Regions from separate parts of the Bacillus sp. MUM 13 genome, predicted to be linked through region 2. Evidence: riboswitches for the same ligand, from Rfam matches in the RefSeq annotation. Region 2 holds a riboswitch; the other holds the start of a gene.
The links. Region 2 has a riboswitch for glycine ahead of BIV59_RS01260 (amino acid permease). Riboswitches for the same ligand answer to the same signal wherever they lie in the genome.
Positions count from the first base shown of each region.

Region 1 (3,609 bases), on a different contig from region 2:
CCACACAATCACAGGCTTCCCACACATAGCTTTTTTTCTGGGCAACTGCAGGAATGTGGAACTTGGTATTCAGTTCAAACGCCCATTGGCTGACAAGGGAAGCGGGTACAAGAATCAGGACTTTTTTAACCAGGCCGCGGATCATGTATTCCTTTAATATAAGCCCTGCTTCAATCGTCTTTCCAAGCCCTACCTCATCGGCAAGGATCGCTTTGCCATTCATTTCTTCCACTACCTGTTTTGCTGCCTCAAGCTGATGGGGAAGCGGGACTAATTGCGGCAGATGCTTTGGCGCCTGCAGACCTTCAAAATCCGGGACAACGAGCCGCCTTTCGATATCTGCGGCCAGTTTATACAAGTCCCAGTTCGCCCATGGCCCGTCTTTTTCAATCTTTTGTAAAAACTCTTCTCCCCAGTCTTGATCGAAGCTTATTTCAATCTTCATGGTCTTGCCCCCTAAGCAGAATGAATAATGAGATATCTATAAAATTGAGCTAAACACGAACATTAGAAGGTTGAAAAATAAAATTAGTAAGTTGTTTGCGTTTTCAAGATAAAAGTTATTGCGGAAAAAACATTCTTAATGGTAGGATGGGAATAGAATTTGAGTTTTACAAATTTTCATACTGGCAGAAAACATACCTGCAGTTTCTAAATGATTGGATTGCTGGTTTTCTCATAGTATGTACAATGGGTCTTTAAAATATAAGCGGATGAAGGCATGGGGAGAGACTGCATGGCGCAGCGCCGAAGGAGCAAGCTTAACAGCGAATCTCTCAGGCAAAAGAACTCTTGCTGGACGCAGCTCTGGAGAGAGTCCGCGTTACGGGACCACCAAAGGGGAAAGCCTACTAAAGGTAAACTTTCAGGTTTCAGGACAGAGAATTATGCCCAAAGAGGGCAGCTCTGTCCTTTTTTATGCCCTTTTTTCTAAGAAAGCTGAAACGTTGTATGAGCCGCAAAAGAAAGATTTTTAATCTTATTTTTAAGGAGGCAGCATTTTGACAGAATTAAAAAGAACACCATTATTCGAAGTGTACCGTGAGAGCGGGGGCAAAACGATTGATTTTGGCGGGTGGGAATTGCCTGTCCAGTTTTCCGGAATAAAAGAAGAGCATGAAACCGTCCGTACCAAAGCAGGACTATTCGATGTATCTCATATGGGTGAATTTGAAGTGAAGGGACCCGGAAGCATTGAATTTCTTCAGAAGATGCTGACAAATGATATCCTGAAGCTGCAGCCCGGCGGAGCCCAATATACGGCCATGTGCTATGAAAATGGCGGAACTGTTGATGATTTGATCGTATATAAAAAATCGGATGAAGAATATCTTCTGGTAGTCAATGCTGCTAATATCGATAAAGATTTTGATTGGCTTCAGGCAAGCAAAATAGAGAATGTTGAATTGACAAATGTTTCTTCCCATTATGCCCAGCTTGCACTTCAGGGCCCGGCAGCGGAAACCGTGCTTCAAAAATTATCTAAAAATACTGATTTGAGTGAAATAGGGTTTTTTAAATTCAAGGAAGATGTTGACTTGAACGGAATCACAGCCCTGGTTTCAAGAACGGGCTATACAGGCGAGGACGGATTTGAAATTTACTGTGAAAGTGCATCCGGTCCAGCTCTTTGGCGGGAGATCCTTGCTGCAGGCAAGGAGGAAGGCATCCTTCCTATTGGGCTTGGAGCCCGGGATACGCTCCGGTTTGAAGCCAATCTTGCTCTATATGGACAGGAGCTTACAGCTGATATCACTCCGATTGAAGCGGGAATCGGCTTTGCTGTCAAAACCGATAAAGAGGCAGATTTCTACGGGAAATCTGTTTTAAAGAAGCAAAAAGAAGAAGGAGCCCCAAGAAGAAGCGCTGGAATTGAAATGATAGACAGAGGGATTCCGCGCCATGGCTACCCTGTATTTTCCGGGGGAGAGCAGATTGGTGAGATCACTACAGGCACCCAGTCTCCGACACTGAAGAAAAATGTGGGACTTGCCCTATTAAAAAGGGAGTTCACTGAAATTGGCACAGAAGTGGAAGTCGAAATCAGGTCAAAAAGATTAAAAGCTAAAGTCATAGCGACACCTTTTTATAAAAAACCGAGAAAATAGAGGGGAATGAATGATACATGACGCATCGCTATCTGCCGATGACAGAGCAAGACAAAAAAGAAATGCTGGCTGAAATCGGTGTTTCAGCCGTTGATGAGCTTTTCAGCGACATACCGGAAAAAGTCCGTTTCCAGGGTGAATATAACATCAAACCGGCCAAAGCCGAATCATCTCTCATTAAAGAGCTTACAAGAATGGCTTCGAAAAATGCCGACACAAAAAGCTATGCATCATTTCTTGGTGCAGGTGTTTATGATCATTATGCTCCTATTATCGTTGATCATGTTATTTCACGTTCAGAGTTTTATACAGCATATACACCATACCAGCCGGAAATCTCACAGGGAGAGCTGCAGGCCATTTTTGAGTTCCAGACCATGATCTGTGAGCTGACGGGAATGGATGTTGCCAATTCCTCCATGTACGATGGCGGCACCGCTCTTGCCGAAGCGGCGATGTTAAGCACCGGGCATACGAAAAGAAAGAAAATCCTTCTTTCCAGTGCTGTGCACCCTGAGTCACGGGAAGTGGTCAAATCATACGCAAAAGGCCAGAATGTGGAGGTCATTGAAATTCCTTTCAGTGACGGAATCACCGACCTTGAGGCATTAAAAGAGCAGATGGCGGATGATATTGCAGGAGTTATCGTGCAGTATCCGAATTTCTTCGGCCGTATTGAGCCGCTGAAAGAAATAGAAGAAATTGTTCATTCTGTGAAATCCATGTTTATTGTTTCATCGAATCCGCTTGCACTCGGGGCATTGACGCCTCCAGGCAAATTCGGGGCCAATATCGTAGCGGGTGATGCCCAGCCATTCGGGATTCCCCAGGCTTTTGGCGGTCCGCACTGCGGCTATTTTGCCGTAACGAATAAATTAATGCGGAAGGTTCCAGGGCGTCTTGTCGGCCAGACAGTGGACGAAGACGGAAAACGCGGATTTGTGCTTACCCTGCAAGCAAGAGAACAGCATATCAGGAGGGACAAGGCAACATCCAACATTTGCTCAAACCAGGCCTTGAATGCCCTTGCTGCCTCAGTAGCCATGACAGCACTTGGCAAAAAAGGCGCGAAGGAAATTGCTGTGCAAAATATCCAAAAAGCCTTTTATGCGAAGAAAGCACTGAAGGAGAAAGGCCTGGAAGTTATCTTTGATGGCCCGTCATTCAATGAATTTGTCGTTAAACTTCCTGCATCATATGAAGATATCAATCAAAAATTATTTAAAAAAGGCATCATCGGCGGTTTCGATTTGGGCCGGATCTATCCTGATCTAAAAGATCACATGCTTGTTGCGGTCACAGAATTAAGGACGAAAGAGGAAATTGACGCTTTTGCCAAAGAACTGGGGGATAGCCATGAATAACCAAGATCAGCCGTTAATTTTTGAATTAAGTAAACCAGGAAGAATTGGCTATAGCCTGCCTGAAATGGATATTGAAGAAGCAAAGCTTGAAGACTTGCTTCCTGAAGGATATCTAAGGGAAGAAGAAGCAGAGCTTC
Region 1 covers NZ_MLYQ01000013.1:51,697-55,305, forward strand. The annotation lists gene BIV59_RS04725 (DEAD/DEAH box helicase) at 1-445, opposite strand, end outside; glycine riboswitch at 714-802, shown strand; glycine riboswitch at 806-883, shown strand; gene gcvT (glycine cleavage system aminomethyltransferase GcvT) at 1,002-2,108, shown strand; gene gcvPA (aminomethyl-transferring glycine dehydrogenase subunit GcvPA) at 2,126-3,472, shown strand; gene gcvPB (aminomethyl-transferring glycine dehydrogenase subunit GcvPB) at 3,465-3,609, shown strand, end outside.
Region 1: linked by a shared signal. The riboswitch ahead of gcvT (glycine cleavage system aminomethyltransferase GcvT) and the one ahead of BIV59_RS01260 (amino acid permease) in region 2 are both predicted to bind glycine.

Region 2 (3,609 bases):
TGGGCATGGAGAAGTGGCGAGAAGTACGGAAAAAAACTGGCAGGAGGAATCCTTGCGGCATTGATTATTATCGCATGTTTTGATTTTAACCTTGCAATTAGCCTGCTTAGCCCTTTATTTGTAGCAGGCATGAGCGGTGTTGCCCTTATTTTTATTCTCCATGATCAGGATAAGGGTGAAAAGCGGCAGCCTAAAAATACATTTCTGAACATGGCAGATTACCGTAAACAGCCTTTCAGTTTGTCACTTATACTGTTCCTTTTTTATGCAGCATCCTTTTTGATTTCGAAGCACTGCGGAATTCAGTTAAATGTAGGAATGGAAAGCGGTTCTGAAGAAACCCTCACTGTCCCACAGGCTGTGAATTACCTGGCGGTCCTGATTTTTGCCTCTGGATTCACCTATATCATCCATAACACAGGATTTTTTGGAATTCCCCGGTCGAAAAAGAGTGATGTCCTTATCATGGCTATTCATGCGGGGGAATTGGTGTTTGGAGGACTCAGCCTTCTTGCATGGGTGTTCATTTGGTTATAGGGCAACAGATAAACTCTGCCGCCCCAATTTTTAATCCGCCAGACTATGCAGGCGCAAAATTTCGTTAAAGATATGAATTCCGGTAAATAGCGAATCAATCTCAAAATGCATATCAGGATGATGCAAACCAGGCTGAAGATTACATCCTAAACCAATCATTGTGGCGTTTAAGTCAGGCATTTTCACTTTATAAAAATGGAAGTCATCACCGCCGGGAGTCACGACAGGAGGAGCCGTTTTTTCAGGTCCCAGAATATTCTGTATGGCTTTGGCAGCAATGTCCTGCGCAGACTGGCTTGATTCTGCAGCCACTATTCCATGGTCGCTGGTAATCTCAATATCTGTTTTATAAATTTCTTGTGCATTATGGATAACATCAAGCACACGGTTATGGAGTTTTTCCATAAGTTCATTTGTTTGTGCCCTCATATCAATGGCCAGGGAAGCTTTCCCGGGAATAATATTTGTATTCCTTCCTCCTGAGATAAATCGTGTCACTTTCGCGGAATGCGGAATATTGGGGTCAAAATACAGAGAGTGAATCGCATTCATAATATAGGCGCCAATTTCAATGGCGCTTTGTGTGAGATGCGGCCTTGCGCCATGGGCATCTTCACCATGGATTTCAAACTCGATGGAACGTGTCGCACTGTGCAGAATGGCAGGAGCCGCATAGCCTGCTGCAAGCTCCTGTATCGGCCGGAGATGGACTCCATATAAGTAATCCGCATCAGCAACAACTCCCTTTCCAGCCAGCTTCAGGGCGCCTGCTCCCACCTCTTCTGCAGGCTGGAAAATAAAACGTACACCTATTTGTTTCTTCAGATGTTCATTATGCTGCAGGCTCCATAAAACGCCTAATACCAGTGTCATATGGGCATCATGCCCGCAGGAGTGATTGGCCTGCATTTTACCGTTTACTTCCTGGTATAGGGCATCCATATCTGCCCGGATGGCAATGATTGGACAGTTTCCGCTGAAATTCCCCATGTCTCCAATCACACCTGTACAGTCGTCAAATGTGGTTACCCTATGGCAGCCTGCATCCTTTAAAATGCACTCAATATATTCTGTAGTTTTCCACTCTTCCCAGCTAAGCTCCGGGTTTTTATGAAGATGGCTGAAAGTTTCATAGACTTTCTTTTTAAATAGATCTGTTAATGGCTGTGATTTTGAATTCAAATGTTCCATTCCTTTCTTTACTTAATGTCATACTAATGATGTATTAAGTCTTTTGAGCGATATGAAGAAGAATTGAATGTAATGGGGAAAAGGATACAGGCCCGTTATCGAGTATGGATTTTTAGGAATTTAGACAGACCCTCACAAAAGAAAAAATTTTTAGAATACTATAATTATACATATTAGTGAATGATCTGCTTTGTTTCAATATGAATCAATGAAAACAATTTATTGAAAGTATGGCGGGCTTTATATCAGCGACGGTGTGCCTGGGAAAAAATTTTAGCTTCAGTGAAAAACGCGAGGAACTTCCTTACATAATTTCCCTAGAACAAGATAGCCTTAAATCTGGTTATTTTTCCAAACTGTGAAGGTTAATTTGCACAGATGGATATTCTTTGCATGCATTTTCTATTACATCCAGCTAATTATCCTTGTTCTGTCTGACAAATATTGATAGAATGTGAAATTATAATTAAATAGTTAACAAGCTATGATTGCTGGGGATCAGACTTCAGCAGGAGCAGTTTCTGGAGAGACCGCACATGTTTGCGGCGCCGAAGGGTTCACTATCTCAGGCAAAAGAACAGAAGTTTAATAAACCGTAAATTTTTTATTTTCTTTAAGATAATAAAAAAACATTTATTATTCTGTGCGATGAGATTGGAGAACTCCAGTCTCTTTTTTTATTGTCTTTGCAGTGCAGTTGGAATGGTGTTATCAGTGAGTGTGTCAGGCAAGTTTGAAACAGCTTTTTTTACTGAATATAAACGGGGGAATGCAGGATGGAACAGCAGGAGTTAAAGAGAGATCTGAAAAATAGGCATGTACAGCTGATTGCAATTGGCGGCACGATAGGGACCGGTTTATTTCTTGGCTCAGGGAAAGCGATACAATTAGCTGGTCCCTCGATTGTATTGGCCTATCTCATCGTAGGGATTGCATTGTTCTTCGTTATGAGGGCACTGGGAGAACTGCTTCTGTCTAATGCCGGATATCAGTCCTTTACGGATTTTGCCGAAGAGTATATCGGTCCGTGGGCTGGGTTTGTGACAGGATGGACCTATTGGTTTTGCTGGATCATGACGGCTATGGCTGACATGATAGCGGTTGGCGTGTATGTACAATACTGGTTTCATATTCCGCAATGGGTTCCTGCTGTCGTCTGTTTAGTCGTTTTATTGGGGCTTAATCTGCTGACTGTTAAGCTTTTTGGCGAATTGGAGTTTTGGTTTGCCTTAATCAAGGTGATTACCATTCTTGCTTTAATTATTATCGGGATCGTTTTGCTTTTTATTGGATTCAAAACAGATGCAGGAACGGTTTCCGCGGGAAATCTGTGGAATTTCGGAGGAATATTTCCGCATGGGATATCCGGATTCCTGCTTTCCTTTCAGATGGCCGTGTTTGCATTTGTCGGGGTCGAATTAATCGGTGTTTCTGCAGCAGAAACAGCAGATCCCAAAAAAAATATCCCTTCAGCCATTAACAAAATTCCGCTGAGAATTCTCTTTTTCTATGTAGGAGCATTGATTATTCTTTTATGCATCAACCCGTGGAACCAATTGTCTGCAGACAATAGCCCTTTTGTAAAAACGTTCAGTTTAGTGGGCATTCCTGTTGCTGCCGGAATCATTAATTTCGTCGTATTAACCTCAGCTGCCTCGGCCTTTAACAGCGGATTGTTTTCAACGAGCAGGATTTTATATAATTTAAGCCGGCATAACGCCGGCCCTGCTAAACTGGCTAAATTGAATAAAAACCATGTGCCCAGCCGCGCTCTATATACTTCAGCAGCTGTTCTCTCCGCCGGGGCCCTTTTGAGCAAGCTTATACCTGGCGAAGCCTTTGGCATTGTGACAACCATTAGTGCTATCTGCTTCATTTGGG
Region 2 covers NZ_MLYQ01000002.1:55,840-59,448, forward strand. The annotation lists gene BIV59_RS01250 (hypothetical protein) at 1-537, shown strand, start outside; gene BIV59_RS01255 (M20 peptidase aminoacylase family protein) at 568-1,719, opposite strand; glycine riboswitch at 2,240-2,319, shown strand; gene BIV59_RS01260 (amino acid permease) at 2,505-3,609, shown strand, end outside.